DNA from 4 places in the Streptomyces sp. NPDC047453 genome. Region 1 is predicted to be linked to each of the others. Evidence: riboswitches for the same ligand, from Rfam matches in the RefSeq annotation. Region 1 holds a riboswitch; each other region holds the start of a gene.

Region 1 (7,580 bases):
CCTGCGCCCACGGCCCGACACCGACCCGCGCGGCACGGGCCGACACCCCGTTCGTCGTCTCCGTCGCCTGCGGGCCGGCACCGTACGAGCAGCACCGGGCGGACGTCCGGACCTCGGCCCCCGCACACGACAGCGGCGTCCACTGCTGGGACGGGGACGAGCCGACGGCGCAGCTCTCACGCGACGTCTCCCCGACCCACCCCGCGGTCCACGCCGCCCTGCCCGCCGACCGCACCCCGGCAGCGCCGCTCCCGGCGCGGCCCCCCGCAGCCGCTCCCGAGCCCGGCGGCACCTCGCCCGGGCACGCGCGAGCCCTCATCGGCGTGTGGCGGACCTGATCGGCCCCGCTGCCGAGCCCCGTCCCTGACGCGAGGAAACGGCAGCCGATCGGCCCCGCCCTCTTCCCGCCCCCACACGACCGGCGGCCGTTCACGGCCCCGGCCGCAGGAGAAGCACGCCATGGACCATCCCATCCGCACCTCCGTCCCCGTCTGCCCGGCCCAGCTCCTGGCCGACGCCAAACGCCCCCTGCGCACACCGGCCGGACTGGTCGGCGACACCCCCGTGCTGTGGATCGGCGAGCCCTTCACCGCCGCCGGGCGCGGCTTCTGGGCCAAGCTCGAAGGCCACAACCCCGGCGGCATCAAGGACCGCACCGCCCTGCACATGGTCCGAGCCGCCCGTGAACGCGGGCGGCTGCTGCCCGGCGCCCGGATCGTGGAGTCGACCTCCGGCACCCTCGGTCTCGGGCTGGCCCTCGCGGGCGCCACCTTCGGACACCCCGTCACCGTCGTCACCGACCCGGCGATCGAACCACTGATGACCGGCCTGCTCACGGCGTACGGCTCCGAAGTCGACGTCGTCACCACCCCGCACCCGGTCGGCGGCTGGCAGGAGGCCCGCCGCCACCGGGTCGGGGAACTGCTCGCCGCCCACCCGGACGCTTGGTGCCCCGACCAGTACGACAACCCTGACAACGTCGCCGCCTACGCCCCGCTCGCCCACGAACTCGTCGCCCAGCTCGGCCGCATCGACACTCTCGTCGTCTCCGTCGGCACCGGCGGTCACTCCGCCGGCATCGGCTCCGTACTGCGCGGCTTCTTCCCGGCGCTGCGCGTGGCCGGGGTGGACACCACCGGCTCGACGATCTTCGGGCAGCCCGCCGCGCCCCGCCTGATGCGCGGACTCGGCTCCAGCATCCACCCCCGCAACGTCGCCTACGACCTGTTCGACGAGGTCCACTGGGTCGCCGCCCCCGAGGCGGTGTGGGCGGCGCGCCTCCTGGCCCGCGACCACTACGCCACCGGCGGCTGGAGCGTCGGCGCCGTCGCTCTCGTCGCCCGCTGGCTGGCCCGCACCCTGCCCGCCGAGGAACGGATCGTCGCGGTCTTCCCCGACGGCCCGCAACGCTATGTCGGCACCGTCTTCGACGACGCGTACTGCCGGGAGCACGGCCTCCTCGGCCACCTGCCCGCCGACGACCCGGAAGAGATCGGTGATCCGGGCGAACGGACCGTGTCCCGCTGGACCCGCTGCACCCGTGTCGTCGACCCGCTCGCCGTCGGCGGCGGTGCGCCGGAACTCGCGAGGGCCGGGCGATGAAGGGCCTGTGGCGGCAGACCCGCTCCTTCCCGCCCGCCGCACGGCTGCTGATGGCCAACCAGTTCGCCATCAACCTCGCCTTCTTCATGCTCATGCCCTACCTCGCCGCCCATCTGTCCAACGGGCTCGGCCTCGCCGCCTGGGCCGTCGGGCTCGTGCTGGGCGTGCGCAACTTCTCCCAGCAGGGCATGTTCCTCATCGGCGGCACGCTCGCCGACCGCCTCGGCTACAAAACCCCCATCATGGCCGGCTGCCTGCTGCGCACCGCCGGCTTCGGCCTGCTCGGCTGGGTCGACAACCTCCCCGCCCTGATCGCCGCCTCCGCCGCCACCGGCTTCGCCGGCGCCCTGTTCAACCCCGCCGTCCGCGCCTACCTCGCCGTCGAGGCGGGCGAACGGCGTGTGGACGCCTTCGCCGCCTTCAACGTCTTCTACCAGGCCGGCATGCTGCTCGGCCCACTCGTCGGGCTCGCCCTGCTCGCCGCCGACTTCCGCCTCGTGTGCACGACCGCCGCCGGCATCTTCGCCGTCCTCACCGTGCTGCAGTGGCGCGCCCTGCCCGCCCGGCGCGGCCACACGGCGGACACGGCCCGGCGGGAGAGCGTGCTCGCGCAGTGGCGGACGGTCGTGTCCAACCGCCCCTTCCTGCTCTTCGCCACCGCCATGATCGGCTCCTACGTGCTCACCTTCCAGGTGTACCTGGCCCTTCCGCTGGCGGCGGCGGACGCCCTGGGGGCGAACGGCACGGCGGTCACCAGCGGGCTCTTCATCGTCTCCGCCGCGGTGGCCGTCGTCGGCCAACTGCGCCTGACCGGCTGGGCCAAGCAGCGGTGGCAACCCAGCCAGGCGCTGGTTCGGGGACTGGCCGTGATGGGGCTGGCCTTCCTGCCGCTCGCGCTCGCCCCGCGCGGCTCCTCGGGGGCCGCGCTGGTCTCGCTGGTGGCCGCGGTGGTCCTGCTCGCGGTGGGTTCCGCCGTGGTCTACCCGTTCGAGATGGACACCGTCGTCGCCCTGTCGGGCAACCGCCTGGTCGCGACCTACTACGGGCTCTACAACACCGTCTCCGGCCTGGGCATCACCCTGGGCAACCTGGTCACCGGCGCGCTGTGGGACTTCGCCCAGCGGCACCATGCCCTCTGGATGACCTGGACGGCCCTGACCGCCACCGGACTCGTGTGCGCCGCCTCGGTCGGGGCGCTCGCCCGTGCCGGGCGGCTCACCGGTGAGGCAGAGCCCGAGCCCGCTCCCGCCTGACGGAAAGGAGATCGCCGGTCCGCGGGTTCGACGTGTCGCCGACTCGCGGGTTCAACTCTCCAGGGACGACAGTGCGGTGGCGACCCGTTCGGCTGCCTCCGGCGGGGTCGAGGCGTGCGGGGAGAGCCTGAGCGAGTCGGTGCGCACGGTCGCGGTGACGCCTTCGGCGTGCAGTGCCTTGGCGACGAGGGACGGATCGTGGTCCGGCAGGGTGAAGGAGAGGATGCCCGCGCGCCGCGCCGGGTCGACGGGGGAGAGGACGCGGCCGCCGCACGTTTCGACGACCTCGGTGAGTTCGGCGATCCGTACGGCGATCGCGGCTTCGATGGCGGCGACGGTGTGCCGCTCGACGAGGTCCAGCGCGGCCGCGAACGCGGCGGCCGTCACCGGACTCAGATTGGTGATCGACCACCGTCGTGCGTCCGGGGCGGGCGGGTGCTCGGCTCCGTCGAAGAGGCCGACCTCCTCGACGCCCGTCCAGCCGGTGAGGACCGGCTCCAGGGATTCCAGAGCGCGGTCGGACAGCGAGGCGAAGCCGGTCGACCATCCGGCGCGCAGCCATTTCTGGCCGCCCGCGACCACCACGTCGGCGGCGTCCCAGGACAGCGAGGCGACACCGAACGCCTGAATGGCGTCCACGATCAGCAGCCGGTCGGGCCCGATCGCCTCGCGCAGCGCCGCCAGGTCGGCACGGAACCCGGTGCGGAAGTCCACGGCGCTGACCGACACGGCCACGACGTCGTCGGTCAGCGCGGCGCGGACCAGGTCGGGGGTGACTCCGGAGCCGGGCGCGGGGTCGATCCAGCGCGGAGTGGCCCGGCCCAGGTCCGCGGAGCGGCGCCACGGGTAGTGGTTGGCGGGGAAGTCGGTGCGTGGCGCGACGACCACGCCCTCTCGGATGCCGAGTGCGGCGTGGAACAGTCCGGTGGACGCGTTCGGGAGGAGCACCGTGTGCCGGGCGTCGGTGCCGGCGAGACGGGCGGCCGTGTCCCGCGCGGTCTCCTCCGCGCGCATCAGGGTGTCCACGGTGGTGTGGTCGGCGCGGGCGGACGCCTCCAGGGCGCGCGCGGTGGCGGTGACGGCGTCCCGGGAGGGCGGTCCGAAACGTGCGAAGTCCAGGTACCCGGCTGGTGTGTCGAAGTGGGCGGCGTACGACGTGAGCACGGGGCTCGTCCCTCCGGGGTGGTGCGTGCGGATCGAGTGGCGCGGCGGGCGGAGTGCCTGTGGGTGCGCCGGACGGCGGGGCAGCAGCGTGCGCCGTCCCACCGGTCTGAGCTGGTCAGAGCCTGCCAGCGCATCTTGCCACAGCACCGGAGCGCCCTGTCGGGCCATCGCGGCAGCAGAGTCTGGGAGGGGCGGCCGACGACGCGGACCGCATCACCGTCCTGTCCCAGGGGCGGATCCACTTCGACGGCACCACGCACGGCTTCCTCGGCAACGCCCCGCCGGACACTCCGGGCTCCCGCCGCGCGGAGGCCGCCTACACGGCGTTGACGCTCCAGGGCTGAGGCTGACGCTTCAGGGTCGAAAAGGAGCCTCCGCAAGTTCCGCGGAGTACGGCTGGTGGAGAAGATCACGTCCGTGGTCGCGGTCTTGGCCGGGCCCCCGGCACGCGATACCGTCTGTCCGATATCGACGACGGCACGACGGAAGCCGGTGGGAATCCGGCACGGTCGCGCCACTGTATGCGAACGCCCCAGGGATGTTCGTGAGTCAGACCCGCGGCTGTCGTCCTGTGCACCACCGAGATGGGACGCGAACTCCCAGAGGAGGTTCTGCCATGGCGCAGACCGTCGCTCAGCCGACCGCCACCCCCGCCGTTCCCGCCACGCTGCCGCTGAAGGCGATAGCTCCCTGGGCGGTCTTCTTCGGCGTTCTCATGCTGGTCCTGCTCTACTTCGTCGGCGCCGAGCAGGGCGCCACCTCCGTGTTCAGCGGCACGGACGTCCACGAGTGGGTGCACGACGCCCGCCACCTGCTCGGCTTCCCCTGCCACTGAGGCGAGGGACGCCGCACGCTCATGAACTCCGCAACGGTAAGAAACCTTCTGGTGCGGGGCATGCTCGCCGGCCTTGCCGCCGGTGTGCTCGCCCTGGTCGCCGCCTACTTCCTCGGGGAGCCGTTCGTCGACAAGGCGATCGGCCTCGAGGAGGCGCACTCCCACTCCCACTCTCATGACGAGGTGGAAGTCGTCTCCCGTTCCCTGCAGTCCACCGCCGGTCTCGCCACCGGCGTCCTCGTCTACGGGGTCGCCTTCGGCGGTATCGCCGCGCTCGCCTTCTGCTTCGCGCTGGGCCGCGTGGGCCGCTTCTCCCCGCGGGCGACCGCGCTGCTGCTGTCCGGCTGCGCGCTGCTGGCCGTGTACGTCGTGCCGTTCCTGAAGTACCCGGCCAACCCGCCCGCGGTCGGCCAGGAAGACACCATCGGCAAGCGCACGACCCTGTACTTCCTGATGATGCTGCTCAGCATCCTCCTCGCGATCGCCGCCACGATCCTGGGCAAGCGCCTCGCGCCCACGCTGGGCACGTGGTACGCGACGGTGGCCGCGGTGGCCGCCTTCGCCGTGGTGATCGGGCTGGCCTACGCCTTCCTGCCGGTCGTCAACGAGGTTCCGGCGGACTTCCCGGCCACCCTGCTGTGGCGGTTCAGGCTCTCCGCCCTGGCCATGCAGACCGTCCTGTGGGGCGGATTCGGGCTGCTCTTCGGCGAGTTGGCCCAGCGGTTGCTGAACCCCAGCCCCGCGACCGCCGCGTCCGGGCAGGCGGTGCCGGCCGCGCACTGAACCCTTCGGCACACGACAGGGCCCTTCGGATCCGTCCGGGGGCCCTGTCGCGTTCGTCAGGACGCCGCCGCCAGCGGCTGTCCGAGCCGCAGATTCCAGCGGCCGGCCCGACCGCTGAACTCCGTTGCCGTCAAAGGCGGTACGTCCAGCCGCCAGAAACCGGTCGCGGGCACGCCCAGCACATGGACGACCGCGGCCCGTACGACCTCCGGCTCGACCACCGCGAGCGTACGGCCGTCGGTGTCCCGCGCGCTGTCCAGCCAGTGCCCGACCCGCTCGCACGCGTCCCGCACCGACTCCCCGCCGTGCGGTGCGCAGTCGGGGTCGGCGAGCCAGCGGCCCACCGCCTCCGGCTCGGTGGCCATCACCTCCTCCAGGGTCCGGCCCCTCCAGCGGCCCGCGTCCAGACCGGCCAACTCCCGTACCGCCACGCCGTCGAGGCCGAGCGCCGACGCCGTCTCCCGGCAGCGTGCGCTCGGGGACAGGAGCACGCGGGCGGCCGCGGGCAGCGATCCGGCCGCCGAACGGGCCCTGGCCGCCCCGCCGTCGTCGATCGAGTCGCCGTCGTCGAACCGGGCCTGCCGCAGCGACGGGCTCGTCGCGGGCGCGACGAGAGTGATTCGGATGGTCAACTTCACTCCCACCGCGCGGTGTTGACGATCGTGCCCGCGGCGCGGATCGTCTCGACCTCGCCGGGTGGCGCGGAATCGTCGGTGACGAGGGTGTGCAGCCGCGAGACCGGTGCGACGAAGGCGTGCGCCGTACGGGACAGTTTGGTGCCGTCGGCCACGGCGAGCACGCGCCGGGCGGAGTCGATCGCGGCCCGTTTCACCGCCGCGTCGTCCAAGTCGTAGGCGGTCAGGCCCTGTTGTGCGGTCAGCCCACAGCAGCCGATGACGGCGGTGTCGAAGCGCAGGGCCGCCAGCGAAGCCAGGGTCAGGGGGCCGGTGAGGGCTCCCTCGCCCGGACGGGGCCGGCCGCCGGGCACGAGGAGGGTGGTCTGCCCGGGACTGTCGGCCAGCGCGTCGACGGCCTGGAGGGACAGCGGCATCACGGTCACCCGCCGGCCGCGCAGCGCCCTGGCCACTTCCAGGCAGGTGGTGCCGCTGTCGAGGACGACCGTCTCCCCGTCGGCGATCAGCGCGGCCGCGTCCGCGGCGATGCGCTGCTTGGCCCGTGTGCCCTCCTGCGCGCGCAGGGGGAAGGGTGGCTCCTCGCCGCGCAGCAGCAGGGACCGGGCGCCGCCCCGGAAGCGTTCCAGTACGCCTTGGGCGGCCAGGGCCTCCAGGTCGCGGCGGATGGTCATCTCCGAGGCTCCGGTGAGTTCGGCCAACTGGCCGACGCCGAGGCTTCCCGCCTCGCGCACCGCGTCCGTGATCCGCCTCAGACGGCCCGTGTTCCCCATGCGGCGATTGAACACCATGCGCCGACGAACAGGAACACTGTGAGAAGAGGCGCTTTCCAAACACCATTCATGTTCGATACGTTCGCTCCATGGAGCGATCACTTCGCGCGGCGCGTCTGGCGACCTTCACGTACTTCATCCTCAACGGGACCCTGCTGGGGATGTGGATCGTGCAGATCCCGCCCATCGAGCACCGCGTCGGCGTCAGCCACGCCGTCCTGGGCGGCTTCCTGCTGCTGCTCGGGGCGGGCGCCTTCGTGGGGATGCAGCTGGCCGGCCCGGTCGCCGACCGCCTCGGCACCCGGATCGTCGTGCCCGCCGCCGGTGTCCTGTGCAGTGCCGCTCTCGTGCTGCCCGGACTGGCCTCGAAGCCGTGGATGCTCGCCGGAGCCCTGATCGTGCTCGGGTTCGGCAACGGCTGCCTGGACGTGAGTATGAACGCCCACGCCGTCCAGGTCGAGAAGGCGTACGGACGCCCGGTGATGTCCGCGTTCCACGCCACGTTCTCCGTCGGCGGCGTGCTGGCCGCCCTCGCGGG
Region 2 (7,580 bases), on a different contig from region 1:
TCGTCCGGCTGCTCGTCCACCCGCAGGTCGTGGTGCAGCTCGGCGGCCTTGACCAGGGTCCAGATCTGGGCCCGCACGGCGGGAGCCTTCGCCGGGTCCAGGTCGGAGACCAGCGCGTACTCGTCCAGGAGCTGCTCCAGTTTGGCCAGGTCGCCGTACGTGTCCGCGCGCGCCATCGGCGGGACGAGGTGGTCGACGACCGTGGCGTGCCCGCGCCGCTTGGCCTGGGTGCCCTCGCCGGGGTCGTTGACGATGAACGGGTACACCAGCGGCAGGTCGCCGAGCACCGCGTCCGGCGCGCATCCGCGGGACAGGCCCAGCCCCTTGCCGGGCAGCCACTCCATCGTGCCGTGCTTGCCCATGTGCACGATCGCGTCGGCGCCGAACCCCCCCTCTGATGTCCCAGCCTCCAGCCACCGGTAGGCCGCCATGTAGTGGTGGGAAGGCGGCATGTCGGGGTCGTGGTAGATCGCGATCGGGTTCTCGCCGAAGCCGCGCGGCGGCTGGATCATGACGACCACGTTCCCGAACCGCAGGGAGGCCAGGACGATGTCGCCGCCGTCGACGTACAGGCCGCCCGGCGGCTCGCCCCACGCCTCCGTCATCGCGTTCCGCAGCTCCGGGTCCAGCCGGTCGAACCACGCCCGGTAGTCGGCCAGCGGCACGCGCGCGGGCGCGGCGGCGAGCTGGTCCTCCGTCAGCCACTCCACGTCGTGACCGCCGGCCTCGATGAGGCGGTGGATGAGCTCGTCGCCGTTGTCGGGACAGCCCTCGACCGCGTAGCCCGCGTCCCGCAGCGCGTCCAGGACCCGTACCGCCGACGCCGGGGTGTCGAGCCCCACGGCGTTGCCGACCCGTGAGTGCTTGGTCGGGTACGCCGTGAAGACAAGCGCGACCCGCTTCTCCGCGTTGGCCTTGTGCTTCAACCGCGCGTGCCGTACGGCGATCCCGGCGACCCGGGCGGCCCGCTCGGGGTCGGCCGTGTACACCGGCACGTCGTCCGGGCCCTGCTCCTTGAAGGAGAACGGGACGGTGATCAGCCGCCCGTCGAACTCCGGGATGGCGACCTGCATGGCCGCGTCCATGGGGGACAGCGCGGCGTCGGACTCGTCCCACGCGGCGCGCGAGGAGGTCAGGCAGAGCCCTTGCAGCACGGGGATGTTGAGGTCCGCGAGCGCCCCGATGTCCCAGGCCTCCTGGTCGCCGCCCGCCGACGCCTGAGAAGCGTGCGTGCCACCGGCGGCGAGGACGGTGGCGACCAGGGCGTCGGCGCGTCCGAGGATCTCGTACAGCCCGGCGTCCGCGCCGCGCAGCGAACCGCAGTAGACGGGAAGGGCGTTGGCGCCGTGCGCCTCGATCGTGTCGCACAGCGTGTCGACGAACGCGCTGTTGCCGCTCAGTTCGTGGGCGCGGTAGAAGAGCACGCCGACGGTCGGGCGCCCGGCCACCAGGGCACGTTCGCCGTGGACGCCGTACTCCGGCATCCGCCGCGGCTCCTCGAAGCCCTCGCCGGTCAGCAGCACCGTGTCGGAGAGGAACCGGGCGAGTTCCGCCAGGTTCTCCGGGCCGCCCTCGACGAGGTACTTCAGCGCCTCCGCCACGACTCCGGCCGGCACCGACGACTCGGCCATCAACTCGGCGTCCGGTACGGCCTCTCCGCCCAGCAGCACCGTCGGCACGCCGGAGGCCTTCAGCGCGGCGAGTCCGTCCTCCCAGGCGCGCTTGCCGCCGAGCAGCCGTACGACGGCGATGTCCGCACCGTCGAGCAGCCCCGGAAGCTCCTCGTCGACGTCCACGCGGGTCGGATTGCCGATCCGGTAGGAGGCGGCCGAGGCTCGGGCGGCGAGCAGATCGGTGTCGGCGGTCGACAACAACAACACTGTGCTCATGCGGGCGCTCCCGGTGGAATGAAAGGCAGTCCTTGCGGCGCGCCCGACTCGATGAGCCGCCAGAGCGCGTCCGTGTCCGCGTGCTGTTCGATCAGGTCGCCGAGCCGGTCGAGCTGCTCCTCGCGCAGCGCGGCGAACGAGGTGTCGGGCGCCGGCACGAAACGGCGTCCAGCCGCGGCCGCCACCTCGCGCAGGAACGCGCGCCGGAAGCCGTCCGACTCCAGCGAGCCGTGCCAGTGCGTGCCCCAGACGGCCCCGACCCGGCAGCCGTCCAGGAAGGGTTCCCCGCCGGTGACTTCGGCGACCCCGTGGTGGATCTCGTACCCCTCGACCCGCTGGCCGAGGGCCACGCCCCGCGGCCGGGTGAGGGTCTTCTCACGGGCGAACCCGACCCGTACGGGCAGCAGGCCCAGCCCGTCGACGTGCCCGCGCCGGCTCTCCACGTCGTCCTCGATGTGCTCGCCGAGGATCTGGAAGCCGCCGCAGATGCCCAGCACCGGCCGCCCCTCGGCGGCCCGGCTCGCCACAGCCCGTGCGAGCCCCCGCTCCCGCAGCCATTCCAGCGCCCTGACCGTGCCGCGTGTGCCGGGCACGACGACGAGGTCGGCGTCGGTCAGCTCCTCGGGCCGGTCCACGAACCGCACGACGACGCCCGGTTCGGCGGCGAGCGCGTCCACGTCGGTGAAGTTGGACATCAGCGGCACGGCGCAGACGGCGACCCGCAGCACGTCCTCCCCGACCGGGGGAGCCACGGCGGACTCCCGCACGGCTCCCCGAAGGGACATGCGCAGCCCGTCCTCCTCGTCGATGCCGAGCCCGTGCCGGAACGGCAGCACGCCGTACGTACGCCGGCCGGTGAGCCCGTGCAGCATGTCGAGCCCGGGTTCGAGCAGCGAGACGTCCCCGCGGAACTTGTTGACGAGGAACCCGGCGACGAGTTCCTGGTCCTCCGGCGACAGCAGTGCGAGCGTGCCGTAGAAGGAGGCGAAGACGCCACCGCGGTCGATGTCGCCGACGACGAGCACGGGCAGCCGCGCGCCGCGCGCGATCCCCATGTTGACGATGTCGGTCCGGCGCAGGTTGATCTCCGCCGGGCTGCCCGCCCCCTCGCAGATCACCGCGTCGTGCGTGCTCCGCAGCTCGGCGAGGCAGTCCAGCACGGTGCCGAGGAGCTTCTGCTGCCGCCCGCCGTGGTAGCCGCGCGCGCTCAACTCGCCCACCGGTTTGCCCAGCAGGACGACCTGGCTGCTCTGCTCGCCGCCCGGCTTGAGCAGCACCGGGTTCATCAGCGCGGTCGGCTCGATGCGGCACGCCTGGGCCTGCATGGCCTGCGCCCGCCCGATCTCGGCGCCCTCCCGGGTGACGAACGAGTTGAGGGACATGTTCTGCGCCTTGAAGGGAGCGACCTTCACGCCCTGGCGCCGCAGCCACCGGCAGATCCCGGCCGTGACGACGCTCTTCCCGGCGTCGGAGGTGGTGCCGGCGACGAGCAGACCGCCACTCATGACGTCCGTCCTCTCTTCAGCAGCCGTACGCCCGCGCACACTCCGAGCGCGAGCCAGCCCACGCGGCGGGAGAGCCGTACCGCGCGCTCGATGTCACCCGGCCGGACGGCGCGTCCGGCGCCGTTGAGCACCGGGCGGTGCTCCACGCGCCCGGCGTACGAGAGCGTGCCGCCCAGCCGCACCCCGAGCGCCCCCGCGAAGGCGGCTTCCACCGGACCGGCGTTGGGGCTCGGATGCTTCCCGGCGTCGGAGCGCCAGGCCCGTACGGCACCGCGCGGGTCGTCGCCCGCGACGGCCGCCAGGGTGGCGGTGAGCCGGGCCCCCGGCCATCCGGCGAGGTCGTCGAGCCGGGCCGAGGCCCAGCCGTAGCGGCGGTACCGGGGGGACTTGTGCCCGACCATGGCGTCCAGGGTGTTGACCGCGCGGAAGCCGAGAAGGCCCGGCACACCGGCGGCGGCGCCCCACACCAGCGCGCCCACCACCGCATCGGAGGTGTTCTCGGCGACGGACTCGACGACGGCCCGGGCGATCCCGTCGGCGTCCAGCGCCTGCGGGTCGCGCCCGCACAGATGCGGCAGCCGCGCCCGGGCGGCCTCGACGTCCCCGGCCCCCAGCGCGCGCCCGATCTCCCGTGCCTCACGGGCGAGGGAGGTCCCGCCGACGACGGCCCAGGTGGCGGCGGCGGTCAGCGCGACGGACGCGGTACGGGAGGAACGCGCGGCGGACACGGCCAGCGCGGCCGACGACACGACGCCCCCCACGCACACGGCGGTGTGCAGGGCGCCCCAGCCGCGGTGGTCCCGCCACAGCGCGCGTTCCACGGCACCCGCGGCCCGTCCGAACACGGCGACGGGGTGCCCGCGGCGCGGATCGCCGAGGAGCAGGTCACCGAGGAGGCCGGCGGCGGCGCCGTACGCGAAGTCGCGATCGGCACCCATCGGGTCAGCCGGTCGTGCGGACGGTCGGACAGACGCTGGTGAACCTTGGTCGGCAGCCGCGCATGGCGATATGTGTCCTCACTCAGGGTGTCCACGCCCTGGTTCGACGAGACCGGCGGCGAGAGTTCCTGGCTCCCGGGGAAGTTCTTCCCCGGTCACAGTGGCGGGACCGCGCCGGATTCGCACCGGACTTCCTCTCCTGCCGCCGTACTTGGCTCCGGCAGTCCACCACGCACCGCGAACACCCGTCAACCTGCCGTTGACCTGCGCAGGGGTACTGAGATGAGGCCCACACCGCGGGCGCCGGGGACCAGAAGACCCGCCCTTCCCGGGCCGTCGTGGGGACGGCCCGGAAAGGGCGGGTGACGTGAGGGGGTGGGACCCGGACCCGAACCCGGTTGCCAGGGGCCGGGCCGCGGCGGGTTAGGCCACGATCAGGTAGATCCCGTAGGCCACGGCGGCGGCGCACGCGGCGAAGCAGGCGTAGGCGCCGGTGACCGCGAGGGCCCCGCCGCCGTGGCCCGCGGCGACGGCCCGCTCGCGGCGGGAGAGGCCGGCGATGCCGAGGGTGAACAGGGCCACGAGGCCCACCGTGACGCCGAGGCTGACGCCGAAGACGGAGCCGAGGGCCACCCAGTCGATCTTCATGGTGCTTCTCTTCCTTCTGCCTGTGGCGCGGGCTCAGACGGTGGCGGCCGGCGGGGTCGCCACGGACGCGGGTTCACCGGCGGGTGCGGAGGCCTGGGCGGGGATCGTGGCGGTGAGTTCCTCGGTCACCGGGGAGGCCGGGGGCGGGGTGACGGCGGCGATGGCCTGGGTGACCACGCCGGCCGGCTCCTCGGTCTCGTTGACGTTGGTGTGGTCGACGACCTCGCGGCGGGAGATCTTCCAGATCGCGGCGCTGGAGGCCACCAGGAACGCGGCGACGAGCCAGGTGCCCCAGTCGCCGAGGCGCGTCACGGCCTCCGCGCCGGCCGCGACCAGGGCCGCGGCGGGCAGCGTGAGGGCCCAGGCGACGGCCATGCGGCTCGCGGTGGACCAGCGCACCACGCCGCCCTTGCGGCCCAGGCCCGCGCCCATCACCGAACCGGAGACGACGTGCGTGGTGGAGAGGGAGAAGCCGAGGTGGGAGGAGGCCAGGATGGCGGTGGCCGCGCTGGTCTGGGCGGCGAAGCCCTGCTGCGGCTGGAGGTCGGTCAGGCCCTTGCCCATGGTGCGGATGATGCGCCAGCCGCCGATGTAGGTGCCGAGCGCGATGGCCAGGCCCGCCGAGAGGATGACCCAGGTGGGAGGGTTGGCGCCGGGGGCGAGGGCGCCGCCGGCGATCAGGGCGAGGGTGATGACGCCCATCGTCTTCTGCGCGTCGTTGGTGCCGTGGGCCAGCGAGACCAGGCCCGCGGAGGCGATCTGCCCGGCGCGGTGGCCCTTCTCGGCCGCCTTGCCGTTCGAATTCGACTTACGGCCGATGCCGTACGACAGCCGGGTCGAGACCAGCGCGGCCAGACCCGCGACGACCGGTGCGGCGACCGCCGGGATCAGGACCTTGGTGAGCAGGACACCGCCGTGCACGGCGCTGAAACCGGCCGAGGCGATGGTGGCGCCGATCAGACCGCCCATGAGGGCGTGCGAGGAACTGGAGGGGAGTCCGACCAGCCAGGTCAGCAGGTTCCAGAGGATCGCGCCCACCAGGGCGGCGAAGATGACTTCGGGACGGATGCCGGTCTCGTCGACGAGACCCTTGGAGATCGTGTTGGCGACCTCCACGGACAGGAAGGCGCCCACCAGGTTCAGCACGGCGGACATGGCCACCGCGACCTTGGGCTTGAGCGCACCGGTGGAGATGGTCGTGGCCATCGCGTTTGCGGTGTCGTGGAAACCGTTCGTGAAATCGAACGCGAGTGCGGTGATCACCACTATCGCGAGGATCATCGAGAAGCTTTCCATTTACCCAGGCAATCGTTCGAGCGTCATTGGCGCGTTGAACGTAGGTAACCCGGATGAACGGAAGATGAACTGAGTCGGTCATCGGGGTGTCCGTTCCCGTGGTCCGATGAGGAGAGAGCGGTCGCTCGCGTGAGGTGTCCTGGCACGATCGGCACATGACCGAACTCGGAGAGACGGCCCGCGCCTGGCGGGCGCTGGTCGCGGCGGCCCGCCGCACGGTGTCCGACGGACTGGTCGTCGGCACCTCCGGCAACGTGTCCGTCCGCGTGGGCGACACCGTGCTGGTCACCCCCTCGGGCGTCCCCTACGACCGGCTCACGGACGACGACGTCACCGGTGTCGGCCTCGACGGCCGGCAGGTGCTCGGCACACTGGTGCCGACCAGCGAACTGCCCATGCACCTCGCCGTCTACCGCAGCACCGACGCGGGCGCCGTCGTCCACACCCACGCCGTGCACGCGACGGCCGTATCGACCCTCGTCACCGAGCTCCCGCTGATCCACTACATGGCCGGCGCGCTCGGCGGGCCCGTCCGCGTGGCCCCGTACGCCACGTACGGCACCGAGGAACTGGCCGGGAACATGCTGCGTGCCCTCGACGGCCGCACCGGCTGCCTGCTGCGCAACCACGGCACCGTCACCTACGGCGCCACACTCGACCAGGCCTACGACCGTACGGCCCAGTTGGAGTGGATGTGCCGTGTGTGGCTGGCGGCGTCCGGCGTCCCCGGCCTGACACCGGCTCTGCTGACGCCGGAGCAACTGGCCCAGGCGGGGGAGCGGCTGCGGGCGTACGGACAGCCGGGGCCGGGGCGCGTGTAGCGACAGGGGCGGAAGCCGGGGAATCGGGAACGGGGCGGGACGGTGGCCCCGCGTGCGGGCGGCGCCGGAATGAACGCCGCTCTCCATGGAACTCGCGCGGACATGTCACCCCGACCCTTCGTCCCACTGGCCGGTGACCGGGCGCGCCAGGACACTGGAGCCGTGCCCACAGTCAAAGCGACGGCCGCGGCCGTCACCGCAGCCCTGGCGGCCGGCGCGGCGAGCGTCGCCGCGGGCCGGCTCGCGAGCGACGCCGCGCTCAAGGCGCTCCCGGGCCGGCCCCTGCCCACCGAACCCCGGCTCAGCGTGCACGGCACGGCCGCCGGGCAGATCAGCCTCACCCGGGACCTGGCCTCCCTGCGCCCGGGCACCTACGGCCTGGCCGGCAACGGCTCCCACGCGGTGGTCGGCCCCGTCCTGCCCACCGCCCCGCACCGGCCCGACACCGTCGTACGCCGGCTGGAGCGCGTCACCCACGGCGCC
Region 3 (7,580 bases), on a different contig from region 1:
TCGTCCGGCAAAATGGACGCCCGCGTTCCACTGGACCAGTGGCGGTCGCACGCGGCCTGCCGGCCGCCCTGGCCAGGTGGACCACCCGCCCTGGCCGGGGCGATGGACTAGACCAGCCGGAGTCGCAACGGTATACAGAGGAGATCACGGAGCGTACGGGTGACCACCCGGCACGCGAAGCCGTGCCACGATGTGAGCCGGGGCCGACGGGACGTCGGCCGCTTCGGCACTGGAGCCGGGAAGGCGGAGCATGAGCACCGACGTCAGCAGTGCGGAGAACGAGGGTGGGGCGACCGTCCGTACCGCGCGCGTGCCCAAGTACTACCGCCTGAAGAAGCACCTGCTCGACATCACGCAGACGCTGCCGCCGGGCACTCCGGTCCCGCCGGAGCGGACCCTGGCGGCCGAGTTCGACACCTCGCGCACCACGGTGCGGCAGGCGCTCCAGGAACTCGTCGTCGAGGGCCGGCTGGAGCGCATCCAGGGCAAGGGCACCTTCGTCGCCAAGCCGAAGGTCTCCCAGGCACTGCAACTGACCTCCTACACCGAGGACATGCGCGCCCAGGGCCTGGAGCCGACCTCGCAGCTGCTGGACATCGGCTACGTGACCGCCGACGACCGCCTGGCCGAGTTGCTCGACATCACCGCCGGCGGGCGCGTGCTGCGCATCGAGCGGCTGCGCATGGCCAACGGCGAGCCGATGGCCATCGAGACCACTCACCTGTCGGCCAAGCGCTTCCCCGCGCTGCGGCGCAGCCTGGTGAAGTACACCTCCCTCTACACCGCCCTCGCCGAGGTCTACGACGTCCATCTCGCAGAGGCCGAGGAGACCATCGAGACCTCGCTGGCCACTCCGCGCGAGGCGGGCCTGCTCGGCACCGACGTGGGCCTGCCGATGCTGCTGCTCTCCCGGCACTCCCTGGACCGCGAGGGCCGGCCGGTGGAGTGGGTGCGGTCGGTGTACCGCGGGGACCGCTACAAGTTCGTGGCGCGTCTCAAGCGGCCACAGGAGTAAGGGTCCTGTGATGGCGTAAGAATCTCGTGGCGGTCCGCGGCGTCATGCGCGCGAGGGATTCCGCACCTGTGACACCGTGACCTAGATTGCCTGCGCACTGCACGGACGCTCGCCGGTGATCAGCTAGGGGACGGAGTCGCCACATGTCGAATGCCCCGGAAGCCACCAGAGCGGTGGTGACACCCTTACGGGTCGTCATCGCCCTCTGCCTCGTCGCCCCCTTCGTGGCGCTGCTGTGGGTGGGGTCGTACGCGAAGACGGATCCGGTGTTCACAGGGATCCCGTTCTTCTACTGGTACCAGATGCTGTGGGTGGTCCTCTCCGCGGCCCTGACGATGACCGCATACCGGCTGTGGCTGCGTGATCAGCGCGCCGCCCGGGCCTCGCGGGCCGCGCGGACCGCCCCTGCCGCCACGCCCGAGGACGGGGGTGCGGTCAAGTGAAGGACGGTGTCAACGGCGTCGCGCTCGGCGTCTGCGTCTTCTTCTTCCTGCTCGTCACCGTCATGGGCTTCCTGGCCTCGCGCTGGCGCCGTGCCGAGAACGAGCACAGCCTGGACGAATGGGGCCTGGGCGGCCGGTCGTTCGGCACCTGGGTGACCTGGTTCCTGCTCGGCGGCGACCTGTACACCGCCTACACCTTCGTGGCCGTGCCGGCCGCCGTCTACGCCACGGGCGCGGCCGGCTTCTTCGCGGTGCCGTACACGATCCTGGTCTACCCGCTGATCTTCACGTTCCTGCCGCGGCTGTGGTCGGTGTCCCACCGGCACGGATACGTGACCACCTCGGACTTCGTCCGCGGCCGGTTCGGCTCCAAGAGCCTGTCGCTGGCGGTGGCGCTCACCGGCATCCTCGCGACCATGCCGTACATCGCGCTCCAACTGGTCGGCATCCAGGCCGTGCTTGACGTGATGGGCGTCGGTGGCGGCGACAGCACCCACTGGTTCGTGAAGGACCTGCCGCTGCTGATCGCCTTCGGTGTGCTGGCGGCCTACACCTACTCGTCGGGACTGCGCGCGCCCGCGCTGATCGCGTTCGTGAAGGACACCCTGATCTACATCGTGATCGCGGTGGCCATCATCTACATCCCGATCAAGCTGGGCGGCTTCGGCGAGGTGTTCGCCAAGGCGGACCAGAAGTTCAGCGAGTCGGGGACGGGCGGCCTGGTGCCGGCGGCGGCCGGCCAGTGGACGTACGCCACGCTGGCCCTGGGCTCCGCGCTCGCGCTGTTCATGTACCCGCACTCGATCACCGCGACCCTGTCCTCGCGCAGCCGCGAGGTGATCCGCCGCAACACCACGATCCTGCCGCTGTACTCGCTGATGCTGGGCCTGCTCGCCCTGCTGGGCTTCATGGCGATCGCGGCGGGCGTGCAGGTGAAGAACGGCCAGCTGGCCATTCCGCAGCTGTTCGAGAACATGTTCCCGGACTGGTTCGCGGGCGTGGCGTTCGCGGCGATCGCCATCGGCGCGCTGGTGCCGGCGGCCATCATGTCGATCGCCGCCGCGAACCTGTTCACCCGCAACATCTACAAGGACTTCCTCCGCCCGCACGCGACGCCGAAGGAGGAGACCCGGGTCTCCAAGATCGTGTCGCTGCTGGTCAAGGTGGGCGCGCTGGTCTTCGTCCTGACCATGGACAAGACGGTCGCCATCAACTTCCAGCTGCTCGGCGGCATCTGGATCCTGCAGACCTTCCCGGCCCTGGTCGGCGGCCTGTTCACCCGCTGGTTCCACCGCTGGGCGCTGCTGGCGGGCTGGGCGGTCGGCATGGTCTACGGCACGGTCGCCGCCTACGGGGTCGCCTCGCCGACGCAGAAGCACTTCGGCGGTTCGGCGAAGGAGATCCCGGGCATCGGCGAGATCGGCTACATCGGCCTGACGGCGTTCGTGCTCAACGCGGTCGTCGCGGTGGTCCTGACGTTCGTGCTGAGGGCGGTCAAGGCGCCTCAGGGCGTGGACGAGACCCGGCCGGAGGACTACACGGCGGACGCCGGCGACCCGGGCGTCGAGGTGGAGCTCCCGCCGACCACGGCGGCGGCGCCGCACTGACACCCGGGAGGGGCATCCCACGGGCCGCCGGAGAAATCCGGCGGCCCGCTGCCGTGCCCGTGCGGCACACTCGGGCCATGGACATCGCGATCCGGCCGGTGGAACCCGGCGAGTACGGCACCCTCGGTGAGATCACCGCCCAGGCCTACCTCCGGGACGGGCTCCTCGACTTCGGCGAGAGCGACGAGTATCTCGGCGAGCTGCGGGACGTGGCCAAGCGGGCGGCCGCGGCCGAGGTGCTGGTGGCGGTGGCGGACGGGACGGTGCTCGGCGGCGTGACCTTCGTCCCCGGCACTGGCCCCATGGCCGACCTCGCCGGTCCCGGGGAGACCGAGATACGGATGCTCGCGGTCGCCCACACGGCGCGCGGCCGAGGCGTCGGCGAGGCCCTCGTACGGGCCTGCCTGGACCGGGCACGGGCCGTGCAGGGCTGTGTCCGCGTGGTGCTGTCCACCCAGGGCACCATGCACACCGCCCACCGCATCTACGAGCGTCTGGGCTTCGTCCGCACGCCGGGCCGGGACTGGAACCCCCTCCCGCACCTGGACGACATCATGCTGCTCACCTACGAGTTGACATTCTGACACGTTCCGGAGTCGACGCGGCACAACATATGGGGGTGCCCGACTCACTCAGCACAAGATGTATGCTCGTGCTCACTGTCGCCGCAGGGGAATCCGGTGCGAATCCGGAACTGTCCCGCAACGGTGTACTCGTGCACGTATGCCCCCATGGGCCGCCACGAGCGTCAGTCCGAGGACCTGCCGACAGTGCGCCCGGCCGTCCGGTCCGGGTGCCCTGACGTCCGGGCCTCGTGGAATGGGCCGGTGGACGCGGCGCCGCGTGCGCTCGTGTGCCGCCCCCTGCCCTCGGCGAGGCCCCGTGCCGAGCGAGGGAGAGCTCCACGTGACCATCGCGCCAGCAGACCCGGTTTCAGTCACAGCTCCGGAAACCGACGGTCCAGGTGCCGTACTGCTGCGGACCCTGACCGAGCTGACCGCCGACCTCCCCGACGCCGACCCCGGCCGGGTCGCCGCCGCCGCGCTGCGCGGCCGGTCGGCGCGGGCCGACGAGGCCGAGTTGCGCGAGCTGGCCACGGAGGCGGCCGCCGGGCTCATCTCCGAGGACCCCGCCTACTCCCGGCTCGCGGCCAGGCTGCTGACCCTCGCCGTCCGCGCCGAGGCCGCCTCCCAGGGCGTCGCCTCCTTCACCGACTCGGTCGCCGTGGGGCATCGCGAGGGCCTCATCGCCGACCGGACGGCCGAGTTCGTACGCGCCCATGCCGACCGCCTGGACGCGCTGATCGACCGGGCCGCCGACGACCGCTTCGGCTACTTCGGCCTGCGCACCCTGCACAGCCGGTACCTGCTGCGGCACCCGATCACCCGCAAGGTGATCGAGACGCCGCAGCACTTCATGCTGCGGGTCGCGGCGGGTCTCGCGCAGGACGCCACCGCGCGGTCGGTCGACGAGGTCGAGGCGCTCTACGGGCTGATGAGCCGCCTCGACTACCTGCCCTCCTCCCCCACGCTCTTCAACTCCGGGACGCGTCACCCCCAGATGTCGTCCTGCTACCTGCTCGACTCCCCCAGGGACGAGCTGGACTCGATCTACGAGCGCTACCTCCAGGTCGCCCGTCTGTCCAAGCACGCCGGCGGCATCGGCATCGCCTACTCCCGCATCCGCTCCCGCGGTTCGCTGATCCGCGGCACCAACGGGCACTCCAACGGCATCGTGCCGTTCCTGAAGACCCTGGACGCCTCGGTGGCCGCCGTGAACCAGGGCGGCCGGCGCAAGGGCGCCGCCGCGGTCTACCTGGAGACCTGGCACTCGGACATCGAGGAGTTCCTGGAGCTGCGCGACAACACCGGCGAGGACGCCCGCCGGACGCACAACCTCAACCTCGCGCACTGGGTCCCGGACGAGTTCATGCGCCGGGTGAACGCCGACGGGCAGTGGTCGCTGTTCTCCCCCGCGGACGTGCCGGAGCTGGCCGACCTGTGGGGCGAGGAGTTCGACGCCGCGTACCGCACCGCGGAGGCGCGGGGCCTGGCGAGGAAGACCATGCCGGCCCGCGACCTGTACGGCCGCATGATGCGCACCCTCGCGCAGACCGGCAACGGCTGGATGACCTTCAAGGACGCCGCCAACCGCACCGCCAACCAGACGGCACAGCCCGGCCACGTCGTCCACTCCTCCAACCTCTGCACGGAGATCCTGGAGGTCACCGACGACGGCGAGACGGCGGTGTGCAACCTGGGTTCGGTCAACCTCGGCGCGTTCGTGGCCGGCGGGGACATCGACTGGGAGCGGCTGGACGAGACCGTCCGCACCGCCGTCACCTTCCTCGACCGCGTGGTGGACATCAACTTCTACCCGACCGAGCAGGCGGGCCGCTCCAACGCCCGCTGGCGGCCGGTGGGCCTGGGCGCCATGGGCCTTCAGGACGTCTTCTTCAAGCTGCGGCTGCCCTTCGACTCCCCGGAGGCGAAGGCCCTGTCCACCCGTATCGCCGAGCGGATCATGCTCGCCGCGTACGAGGCGTCGGCCGACCTCGCCGAGCGCGAGGGCCCGCTGCCCGCATGGGAGAAGACCCGTACGGCCCGGGGCGTGCTGCACCCCGACCACTACGACGTCGAGCTGACCTGGCCGGAACGCTGGGCGGCCCTGCGCGAGCGGATCGCCGCCGTCGGCATGCGCAACTCGCTGCTGCTCGCCATCGCCCCGACCGCCACCATCGCCTCGATCGCGGGCGTGTACGAGTGCATCGAGCCGCAGGTCTCCAACCTCTTCAAGCGCGAGACACTCTCCGGGGAGTTCCTTCAGGTCAACTCGTACCTGGTGAACGATCTGAAGGCGCTCGGCGTCTGGGACGCCCGGACCCGCGAGGCGCTGCGCGAGGCGAACGGCTCGGTGCAGGACTTCGCCTGGATCCCCGAGGACGTGCGGACGCTGTACCGCACGGCGTGGGAGATCCCGCAGCGCGGCCTGATCGACATGGCCGCGGCCCGCACCGCGTTCCTGGACCAGTCCCAGTCCCTGAACCTGTTCATGGAGACGCCGACCATCGGCAAGCTCTCCTCGATGTACGCCTACGCCTGGAAGCAGGGCCTGAAGACGACGTACTACCTGCGCTCCCGCCCCGCGACCCGGATCGCGCGGGCCGCCCGCGCCACTGTCCCCGTCCAGGCGACGCCGGACCCCGAGGCGGTCGCCTGCTCCCTGGAAAACCCCGAGTCCTGCGAGGCCTGCCAGTAATGACCAGCGAGACCAAGAACCTGCTCGACCCCGGCTTCGAGCTGACGCTCCGTCCGATGCGCTACCCGGACTTCTACGAGCGCTACCGGGACGCCATCAAGAACACCTGGACCGTGGAGGAGGTCGACCTCCACTCGGACGTCGCCGATCTCGCCAAGCTGAGCCCCGCCGAGCAGCACCTGATCGGACGGCTGGTGGCCTTCTTCGCCACCGGTGACTCGATCGTGGCGAACAACCTGGTGCTCACGCTCTACAAGCACATCAACTCCCCTGAGGCGCGCCTGTACCTGAGCAGGCAGCTGTTCGAGGAGGCCGTGCACGTCCAGTTCTATCTGACGCTGCTGGACACCTACCTCCCCGACCCGGAGGACCGCGCCGCGGCCTTCGCCGCGGTGGAGAACATCCCCTCCATCCGGGAGAAGGCCGAGTTCTGCTTCAAGTGGATGGACTCGGTGGAGAAGCTGGACCAGTTGGAGACGAAGGCGGACCGTCGGCGCTTCCTGCTCAACCTCGTCTGCTTCGCCGCGTGCATCGAGGGCCTGTTCTTCTACGGTGCCTTCGCCTACGTCTACTGGTTCCGCAGCCGCGGCCTGCTGCACGGTCTTGCCACCGGCACCAACTGGGTGTTCCGCGACGAGACGATGCACATGTCCTTCGCCTTCGACGTGGTCGACACCGTGCGCAAGGAGGAGCCGGACCTCTTCGACGACGACCTCCAGCGGCAGGTCACCGACATGCTGCGGGAGGCCGTCGAGGCCGAGCTCCAGTTCGCGCGCGACCTGTGCGGTGACGGCCTGCCGGGGATGAACACCGACTCGATGCGGCAGTACCTGGAGTGCGTCGCCGACCAGCGCCTGACGCGCCTCGGCTTCGCTCCGGTGTACGGCTCCGAGAACCCCTTCTCCTTCATGGAGCTCCAGGGCGTTCAGGAGCTGACCAACTTCTTCGAGCGGCGCCCGTCGGCGTACCAGGTGGCGGTGGAGGGAACCGTCGACCTGGACGAGGACTTCTGAGCCTCGTCGCCGCTCTCGCGGCCCTCCTGGTCCTCGTGGGCCTGACGGATCCGGCGGTCGGCACGTCGGTCGTGGACGATGCCGACCACCGACGGCAGGACCATGAGGACCAGGAGTCCGAGGACGACGAGCATCGAGATCAGGCCTTGCGTCTGTGTCGTAGTCATGGACACCAATGTCGCGCTGAACGCTCCTTACCGTGAGTGGCAGGACTGCCGTACACCTTCAAAATCCTGCCACCGCG
Region 4 (7,580 bases), on a different contig from region 1:
GCAGTCCGCCTTCATCACCGCGCTGACCCTGGTGTCCTCGCTGGCGCTGGCCCTGGTCTACGGCCTCGGCGGGTACTTCGCCCTGCGCGGCACCCTGGAGCCGGGCGCCGTCGTGTCGCTCGCCCTGCTGCTGACCCGCCTGTACGCGCCGCTCACCGCGCTCGCCGGGGCGCGCGTGGAGGTGATGAGCGCCCTGGTCAGCTTCGAGCGGGTCTTCGAGGTGCTCGACCTCAAGCCGCTGATCGAGGAGAAGCCGGACGCCCGCCCGGTGCCCGAGGGCCCCCTCGCCGTGGAGTTCGACGACGTCCGCTTCGGCTACCCGTCCGCCGACAAGGTCTCCCTCGCCTCTCTGGAGGAGGTCGCCGGCCTCGACACCCGCGACGGCGCAGAGGTCCTGCACGGCGTCTCCTTCCGCGCCGAGGCCGGGCAGACCGTCGCCCTCGTCGGCTCCTCCGGCGCCGGCAAGTCGACGATCGCGCAACTGCTGCCGCGCCTGTACGACGTCGACGAGGGCGCCGTGCGCGTCGGCGGCGTCGACGTCCGCGACCTGACCTCCGCGTCCCTGCGGGCGATCCTCGGCATGGTCACCCAGGACGGCCACCTCTTCCACGACTCCGTGCGCGCCAACCTGCTGCTGGCCCGCCCCTCGGCGACCGACGCGGAACTGTGGGACGCCCTGCGCCGGGCCCGCCTCGACGACCTCGTGCGCTCCCTGCCCGACGGCCTCGACACCGTCGTCGGCGAGCGCGGCTACCGTCTGTCCGGCGGCGAACGCCAGCGCATGACCATTGCCCGGCTGCTGCTGGCCCGCCAGCGGGTGGTCATCCTCGACGAGGCCACCGCCCACCTCGACAACACCTCGGAGGCGGCCGTCCAGGAGGCGCTGGCCGAGGCCCTGGAGGGCCGGACCGCGGTGGTGATCGCCCACCGGCTGTCCACGGTGCGGGCCGCCGATCTCATCCTGGTCGTCGAGGGCGGACTGATCGTCGAACGCGGCACCCACCACGAACTCCTGGCGGCGGACGGCCGGTACGCGGAGCTGCACCGCACGCAGTTCGAGCAGCGGGCCGAGGAGGCGCGGGAGGCGGGGGAGGCGCCGGGCATCGAGGCGGTTGCGTAGGCGACATCGGGGGGTGCGGGGCGTGGGCGGCGGGAGCCGCACTCGGGCGACCGCCGCCCCCGCTCACTGTGGGGGCGGACTCACCGCGGTGGCGTTTGCCGGGCGTGCCGCGTACGCCGCGCCTGCACGAGCAGGGGCACCAGGGAGAGCACGATGAGCACGGCGACCATGGCCAGGAGGTAGTCCCCGATGCGGGGGACCGACGCCCCCAGGGCGTACCCGGCCAGCACCAGGCTCTGGGTCCAGAGCACGCCCCCGACGGTCGCCCAGAGCGTGAAGGTCCGCGTGGGCACACCGAGCGCCCCGGCCGTCGGATGCAGCACGGACCGCAGCATCGGGATGAAGCGGCCGATCACGAGCGCCTTGCCCTGCCCGTAGCGGGCCAGGAGTTCCTGTGCCCGAGCCGCCCGCTCCTTCAGACGCCGGCTGGAGGTGCGGGCCAGCAGGGTCCGCCCGCCCCGCCGCCCGAGCAGAGCCGTTGTACCCGTTGCAAGAGGTGACGCGGGTGTGACAAGGGGGTCGTCATTCATGGCAAGTGGCAGTGCACTTGATTCGTCCGGCAGTATGAAGGCGTTCGGGGCGGCCCTGAAGGTCTTTCGCGAACGGGCCCTGCTGACGCAGGAACAGCTGGCCGAACGGTTCAACTACTCGCACGCTTCAGTCGCTTCTGTCGAGCAGGGCCGGCGGATGCCCACCGCGCTCTTCGTCGAACGGGCCGAGGAGGCGCTGGAGTCGTTCGGTGTGCTGTGCGCGGTGGCCCGGCATGTGGGACGGCAGCGGGGGCTGGCCGTCTGGTTCCGGGAGTGGGCGCAGTTGGAGGAGACGGCGGTCAGCCTGTGCACGTACGAGTGCCGGGTCGTGCCGGGGCTGCTCCAGACCGAGGCCTACACGCGGGCGGTGATGCTCAACGTGCCGCCTCCGCCGACGGAGGAGCAGCTCCAGGAGCGGATCGCCGCTCGGCTGGCGCGGCAGGCTGCTCGGCATCGGCGCGGCCATGTTGATCTGGGCTGCCCTGGCGGGAACGGTGACCCGGCCCCGCTCTTGGCCGAGGATCAGCCCAGGGTCTGGGCGAGGGTGCGGGTCTACCCCGAGGCCGACCGTTTGGGACGGATGATGACCTCGCTGCCCAGGGGGCTGTAACCAGCCGCGAGGAAAGCTCGAAGGGATCGAGCGTTGCCTGGGGCGACAGCGGCGAAAACCGGCTCACCGGCGGGGAGCAAGGTGAGCGCGTCACGCAGCAGGGAGCGACCGAGCCCAGTCGCACTGCTACCAGGGTGGTTGAGTTCGACGCTTATCTCGCGCCGTCCAGCCAGGCCGACGGCCAGTGTGACAAGGCCGCGTTCGTCTCCGTGGACACGGACGTCGGTACGCAGAGCCTGAGCGTAACGAACGCGCGCGTGGTCATCGACGTCAAGACGTTCGGGCAGGCGGCGAGGGGACGGCACGCCATGCGCAACGAGTGTCGCGTCGATGCTGTCGATCCACCCTTCACGACCTGCGAGGTGGCGCAGGAAATCAGGAGCCATTGAAGCCCCGTAACCGTCGGGTCCTTGAGCCTGGATGTCGGAAGTGGACAGGGCGGTGGCGATCACGGCGTGCCCGGTGAAGGCGACCGAGCACTCCAGCCCGCCCGGCAGAGGCGGAAGAACTGTTACGCGGCCGTCTGCAGGCGGGAAGCGTCCGTCGGCAGCATTGAGGAACATGCCCAGCAGCGGGTGAGACTCGGCCATGACGGTCCACCCTACGAGGGACTGTTCGCTATTGCAGCCGCACCCGTTGGGTGAAGCGCCGGTAGGCCGTGGGCCGGGTCGGCCCAAAAGCAACGACGGCTCAGTAGCCGCCCAGGAGCGTCCGCACCCTCCGCGGGTATCCCGGTCGAGCCGTCCGTCAAACCGGCGAGCGTCCGATCGGAGGCATGACGCCCGGAAGCAGAGTGCCGAGCGCGTGGGCGCGCCCTCCACGGGTACCCGTCACCGCGTGTGGCGGCCTGACGACCGCACGACGAAGAGCCGGGACGAACGCATGCCCGAACTGCCGGATGTCGAGGGATTCCGCGAGGTGCTGATGACCTGCGGCCGGCGCCGGTGTGTCACGGACGTCGAGGTGCGGGACGCGGGGGTTCTGCGCGGTGTCAGCGCGCAGCGGCTGCGGAGCGAGCTGGTGGGCAGGCGTCTGGGGCAGGCATGGCGGCACGGAAAGTGGTTGTTCGTGCCGACGGACGACGGCGGTCCCACCCTTGTCTGGCATTTCGGCATGACGGGGTCGCTGCGGTGCTGTTCCCCGGACGAACCGGTCGAGGCGCACGACCGCCTCCTGCTGACGATCGACGGTTCCCGGCACCTCCGCTATCGCGATCAACGCAAGCTGCAGGGCGTGCGGTTGGCCGACGACATGGAGATCGAACGGATCACGGACGGTCTCGGTCCCGACGCCCTCACCGTGCGCGCACCGGAATTCAGGGAGCTGCTGTCGGGACGAAGGCGCGCCGTCAAGAGCGCGCTGATGGACCAGTCCGTGATCGCGGGTCTCGGGAACCTCCTGTCCGACGAGATCCTCTGGCGGGCCCGTGTCCCTCCGCGGACTCCCGCGCGGGACCTGAGCGAGACCGAGATCCGGCGCGTCTATGCGGGGATGGGCCGGGTCCTTGAGACGTCCGTGCGCGCCGGGTGCGTGCCGCCGAGGCGCTCCTGGCTCACCGGGCACAGGGACGACAGCGAGCCGATGTGTCCCCGCTGCGGGTGGCCTCTGTGCTCGAACCGCGTCGGCGGCCGCCGCACGGTCTGGTGCCCGCAGTGCCAGAAATGAGCGAAGCGGGCCGTTCTCAGAAGCGGGCCGTTCTCAAGCGAGCGAACGGCAATGGGATGATGATCGGCGACATAAGGCGACGGCGGTCCGAGGAAGCCGGTGAGAATCCGGCGCGGTCCCGCCACTGTGACCGGTGAGCGAGTTCCGGAAGGCCACTGCCCCGCCCGGGGTGGGAAGGCGGGACGAGTGAAGACCCGGGAGCCAGGAGACTCACGCGGTCGCCTCCTCGAGCGATCCCGGGGCGGATCTCCCCGGGAGGGGGAGTGGTGCGGCGTGCCCGAGAGGCCGACGGACGAGGCACCGGGCGGTGCCGTGACGGGGAGCGGTTCGGTGCCGTGCCGGGTCGTCGTGTGCCGGGACTGCTGCTGCGGCAGCCCCAAGGTGACCGGGGTCGATCACGCGGCGCAGACCGCGCGGCTGCGAGCGGAGGTGCCAGTGCGCATCTCCGACTGCCTCGACGTGTGCGAGCAGGCGAACGTCATCGTGGTCCAGCCGTCCACCGCGGGCCGGGCCGCCTGTGCGCGGCCGGTCTGGCTCGGACTCGTCAACGATGCGGACGCGACCGAGGACATCGTCGCCTGGGTGCGCGCCGGAGGCCCGGGCGTGGCTCCCCTGCCGGACATCCTCGACCTTTACGCCATCACACCGCCACGACGTGCCACGGATTCCTGAGGCCCGCACGCGCGAGGAGGCCGGCCGGTCGTCACCGGCCGGGGAACGGGCAGACCTCGGCCGGTGTGACCGCCTCGCCGGCCGGCACACCGTGCAGGACCTGGGCGAGAACCTCCGTGCCGCGCACCACGCGGGGGCCGGGCCGGTTGAAGTAGGACGGCCCGTCCAGCACCCAGACGCGGCCGGACCGAACGGCGGGCAGATCCGTCCAGCCGGGCAGCCCGGTGAGCAACGCGGCTTCGCGCAGGGTGCGTTCAGGCGGGAAGCCGCACGGCAGGACGAGGACCACGTCCGGTTGTGCGGCGCGTACCGCCTCCCAGGTCATCGGCTTGGTGTGCTCGCCGGGCGCGGCGAGGAGAGGCTCACCTCCGGCGCTGGTGATCTGCTCGGGCACCCAGTGCCCGGCAGGCCACAGCGGATCGAGCCACTCGATGGCCACGACCCGGGGCCGGTCGAGGCCGGCGACCGCGCCGCGGACCCGGGCGAGGCGCGCCTGCAACTCGGCCCGGCTCCGCTGCGCGCGCTCGCGCACGCCGAGCAGGTCGCCGACGGTGACCAGACAGTCCAGTACGTCGTCGAGCGTGCGCGGCTCCAGGCTGAGGACTCGGGTGTCGGCGTCGAGCAGCCGCACGGTCCGGCTGACCTTCTCGTACGACACCGCGCACACGTCGCACAGGTCCTGGGTGAGCACCACGTCAGGGCGCAGGGCGGCCAGAGCCTTGGTGTCCAGCGTGTACAGCGACGAGCCGGAGTGCGCCGCCCCGCCGACGGCGTCGGAGATCTCCCGGCTGGTGAGCGCGTCCTGGTCCAGGTCGGCCCCGGTCACCACGGGCACCGGGGCGACCTCGCGCGGCGGCCAGTCGCACTCGTGGGTACGGCCGGCCAACTGCTCCGACAGCCCGAGCTCGGCGACGATGTCGGTCGCGGCGGGCAGCAGGGAGACGATGCGCATACCTCGACTGTAGGAGGCTCCGGGACCCGCGGACCTCGCGGATCCGCCGATTCCGGCGCCCGGCGTGCAGGGCATGCACGGCGTGATCGCACCAACCGACAGCGGCTACTCGGCCGCCGACCGGGCGCTCCAACTGCACGGAGGCTACGGCTACCTCGGCGAGTACGGCCTTGAGAAGATCGTCCGTGACCTGCGCGTGCAACAGATCCTGGAAGGAACCAACGAGATCATGCGTGTCATCGTGGCCCGCGGCCTGACGGAGGCGTTCGGATGACCGCCGCCGAGGAACCCGTCCTGTTCCACACCGACGGACGGGCCGCCCACATCACCCTCAACCGGCCGAAGGCCCTCAACGCCCTCACCCACGAGATGGTGCGCCGCATAGACGCGGCGCTGACGGCCTGGGAGCACGACCCGGCCGTGGAGACCGTCGTCGTCACCGGCGCGGGGGAGCGCGGCCTGTGTGCGGGCGGTGACATCCGCGCCATCCACGACGACGTCCGTGACGGGGACGGCACCGCCTCGGCCGCCTTCTGGCGCGACGAGTACCGCCTCAACGCCCGTATCGCCCGCTATCCGAAGCCGTACGTCGCCGTCATGGAAGGCATCGTGATGGGAGGCGGCGTCGGCGTCTCCGCGCACGGCAGCGTCCGCATTGTCACCGAGCGCTCGCGGATCGCGATGCCGGAGACCGGCATCGGCTTCATACCCGATGTCGGCGGCACCCATCTGCTGGCCCTCGCCCCCGGGGAACTGGGCACCCATCTCGCGCTGACCGGTGCGCAGATCGGCGCCGGCGACGCCGTGCTCTGCGGGCTCGCCGACCACTACGTGCCGTCAGCGGCTCTGCCGGCCCTCATCGACGACCTCGCCGGCACGCCCGTACGGGAGGTGCTGGCGCGTCATGCCCGACCGCTGCCACAAGGGGAGTTGGAGGGGCAGAGGGAATGGATCGACCCCTGCTGTGCCGCCGCGACGGTCGAGGACATCGTGAGCCGGCTGTTCGACCACGGCGAGCCCGCCGCCAAGGAGGCGGCCGAAACCCTGCTCACCAGGTCACCGACCGCCGTGAAGGTCACCCTGGCCGCCGTGCGCCGCGCCCGCCGTCTCGGATCCCTGGAGCCGGTCCTCGACCAGGAGTACCGCGTCTCCTGCGCCGCCCTGAGCAGCCCCGACCTGGTGGAGGGCATCCGCGCCCAGGTCATCGACAAGGACCGCGACCCGCGCTGGTCCCCCGACACCCTCGCCGAGGTGACCGACGCCGACGTGAACCGCTTCTTCGTCCCGCTCGGCGACCGTGAACTGGGTCTCGCCGGCCCTGGCACCACCGCGGAGGCGGCCTGGTGAGGAGGACCGACGCGTTCCTCGGACTCGGGCACATGGGCGCCCTCATGGCCGCGGACCTGGTCCAGGCCGGTCACCGTCCGAGTCGGGTCAAGCCGGCGGTAGCACCTCGACCACCCGGTCAGGCAGGTGCCGGGCAGCTGCCGTCGGCGACCGGGGCCTCCTCGTCCACCCCGGGGCGGAGCACCTGCGCCGAACCGAGCAGGGCCTCCACCACCTCCTCCAGGTCGAGGCGCTTCTCGACCGACCGCAGGTGTGGCAGCCGCGCCCCGGTGCTGACCCGGGGAGGGGCGAGCAGACTGCAGCAGTCCTCGTCGGGCAGGACCGAGATGCCGGCGGTGCCGATGGACCGGGCCTCGTCAATGATCTCCTGCTTCTCCCAGCCGATCAGCGGACGCAGTACGGGCAGCGCCGCCGCCTCGTCCACCGCGACCAGGTTGGCCAGTGTCTGACTGGCGACCTGCCCGAGGCTGTCGCCGGTCACCAGTGCCTGGGCACCGATACGGTCGGCCAGCGCGGAGGCGGTGCGCACCATCAGCCGGCGTTGGGCGACCACCTGGAGCCGCCCGGACCCTGCCACGGCGAGTTGCTTCTGCGCCTTGCCGAGCGCGACGACGTGCAGGGTTCCGGGCGGCTGGCAGCGGTTCAGCTCACGGGCCAAGGCGTACGCCTTGTACACGGACGACG

What was found. A riboswitch is a leader RNA that binds a small molecule or an ion and turns the genes downstream of it on or off. The one in region 1 is predicted to bind cobalamin.
Region 2: it holds a riboswitch for cobalamin, as region 1 does, so the genes downstream of both, ABZ818_RS05630 (cobalamin biosynthesis protein) here and ABZ818_RS38490 (CbtB-domain containing protein) in region 1, are expected to answer to the same signal.
Region 3: it holds a riboswitch for cobalamin, as region 1 does, so the genes downstream of both, ABZ818_RS15665 (ribonucleoside-diphosphate reductase subunit alpha) here and ABZ818_RS38490 (CbtB-domain containing protein) in region 1, are expected to answer to the same signal.
Region 4: it holds a riboswitch for cobalamin, as region 1 does, so the genes downstream of both, ABZ818_RS18735 ((2Fe-2S) ferredoxin domain-containing protein) here and ABZ818_RS38490 (CbtB-domain containing protein) in region 1, are expected to answer to the same signal.

Annotation. Positions count from the first base shown of each region.
Region 1 is NZ_JBEYTS010000095.1:9,150-16,729, reverse strand. Features, by position in the region: gene ABZ818_RS38510 (hypothetical protein) at 1-338, shown strand, start outside; gene ABZ818_RS38505 (PLP-dependent cysteine synthase family protein) at 460-1,602, shown strand; gene ABZ818_RS38500 (MFS transporter) at 1,599-2,855, shown strand; gene ABZ818_RS38495 (aminotransferase class V-fold PLP-dependent enzyme) at 2,907-4,019, opposite strand; cobalamin riboswitch at 4,461-4,597, shown strand; gene ABZ818_RS38490 (CbtB-domain containing protein) at 4,636-4,854, shown strand; gene ABZ818_RS38485 (CbtA family protein) at 4,876-5,637, shown strand; gene ABZ818_RS38480 (histidine phosphatase family protein) at 5,694-6,269, opposite strand; gene ABZ818_RS38475 (DeoR/GlpR family DNA-binding transcription regulator) at 6,272-7,042, opposite strand; gene ABZ818_RS38470 (MFS transporter) at 7,132-7,580, shown strand, end outside.
Region 2 is NZ_JBEYTS010000004.1:21,190-28,769, reverse strand. Features, by position in the region: gene cobN (cobaltochelatase subunit CobN) at 1-1,889, opposite strand, end outside; gene ABZ818_RS05635 (cobyric acid synthase) at 1,886-3,394, opposite strand; gene ABZ818_RS05630 (cobalamin biosynthesis protein) at 3,391-4,332, opposite strand; cobalamin riboswitch at 4,432-4,569, opposite strand; gene ABZ818_RS05625 (hypothetical protein) at 4,756-4,980, opposite strand; gene ABZ818_RS05620 (inorganic phosphate transporter) at 5,014-6,276, opposite strand; gene ABZ818_RS05615 (class II aldolase/adducin family protein) at 6,432-7,097, shown strand; gene ABZ818_RS05610 (alpha/beta fold hydrolase) at 7,260-7,580, shown strand, end outside.
Region 3 is NZ_JBEYTS010000014.1:87,066-94,645, reverse strand. Features, by position in the region: gene ABZ818_RS15685 (GntR family transcriptional regulator) at 251-1,015, shown strand; gene ABZ818_RS15680 (DUF3311 domain-containing protein) at 1,159-1,458, shown strand; gene mctP (monocarboxylate uptake permease MctP) at 1,455-3,065, shown strand; gene ABZ818_RS15670 (GNAT family N-acetyltransferase) at 3,143-3,649, shown strand; cobalamin riboswitch at 3,695-3,849, shown strand; gene ABZ818_RS15665 (ribonucleoside-diphosphate reductase subunit alpha) at 3,972-6,323, shown strand; gene ABZ818_RS15660 (ribonucleotide-diphosphate reductase subunit beta) at 6,323-7,336, shown strand; gene ABZ818_RS15655 (hypothetical protein) at 7,249-7,503, opposite strand.
Region 4 is NZ_JBEYTS010000019.1:9,402-16,981, reverse strand. Features, by position in the region: gene ABZ818_RS18760 (ABC transporter ATP-binding protein) at 1-1,120, shown strand, start outside; gene ABZ818_RS18755 (VTT domain-containing protein) at 1,201-1,650, opposite strand; gene ABZ818_RS18750 (Scr1 family TA system antitoxin-like transcriptional regulator) at 1,649-2,260, shown strand; gene ABZ818_RS18745 (hypothetical protein) at 2,395-2,649, shown strand; gene ABZ818_RS18740 (DNA-formamidopyrimidine glycosylase family protein) at 3,143-3,925, shown strand; cobalamin riboswitch at 4,015-4,137, shown strand; gene ABZ818_RS18735 ((2Fe-2S) ferredoxin domain-containing protein) at 4,256-4,597, shown strand; gene ABZ818_RS18730 (cobalamin-binding protein) at 4,629-5,549, opposite strand; partial or broken gene ABZ818_RS18725 (acyl-CoA dehydrogenase family protein) at 5,644-5,823, shown strand; gene ABZ818_RS18720 (enoyl-CoA hydratase/isomerase family protein) at 5,820-6,896, shown strand; gene thiI (tRNA uracil 4-sulfurtransferase ThiI) at 7,015-7,580, opposite strand, start outside.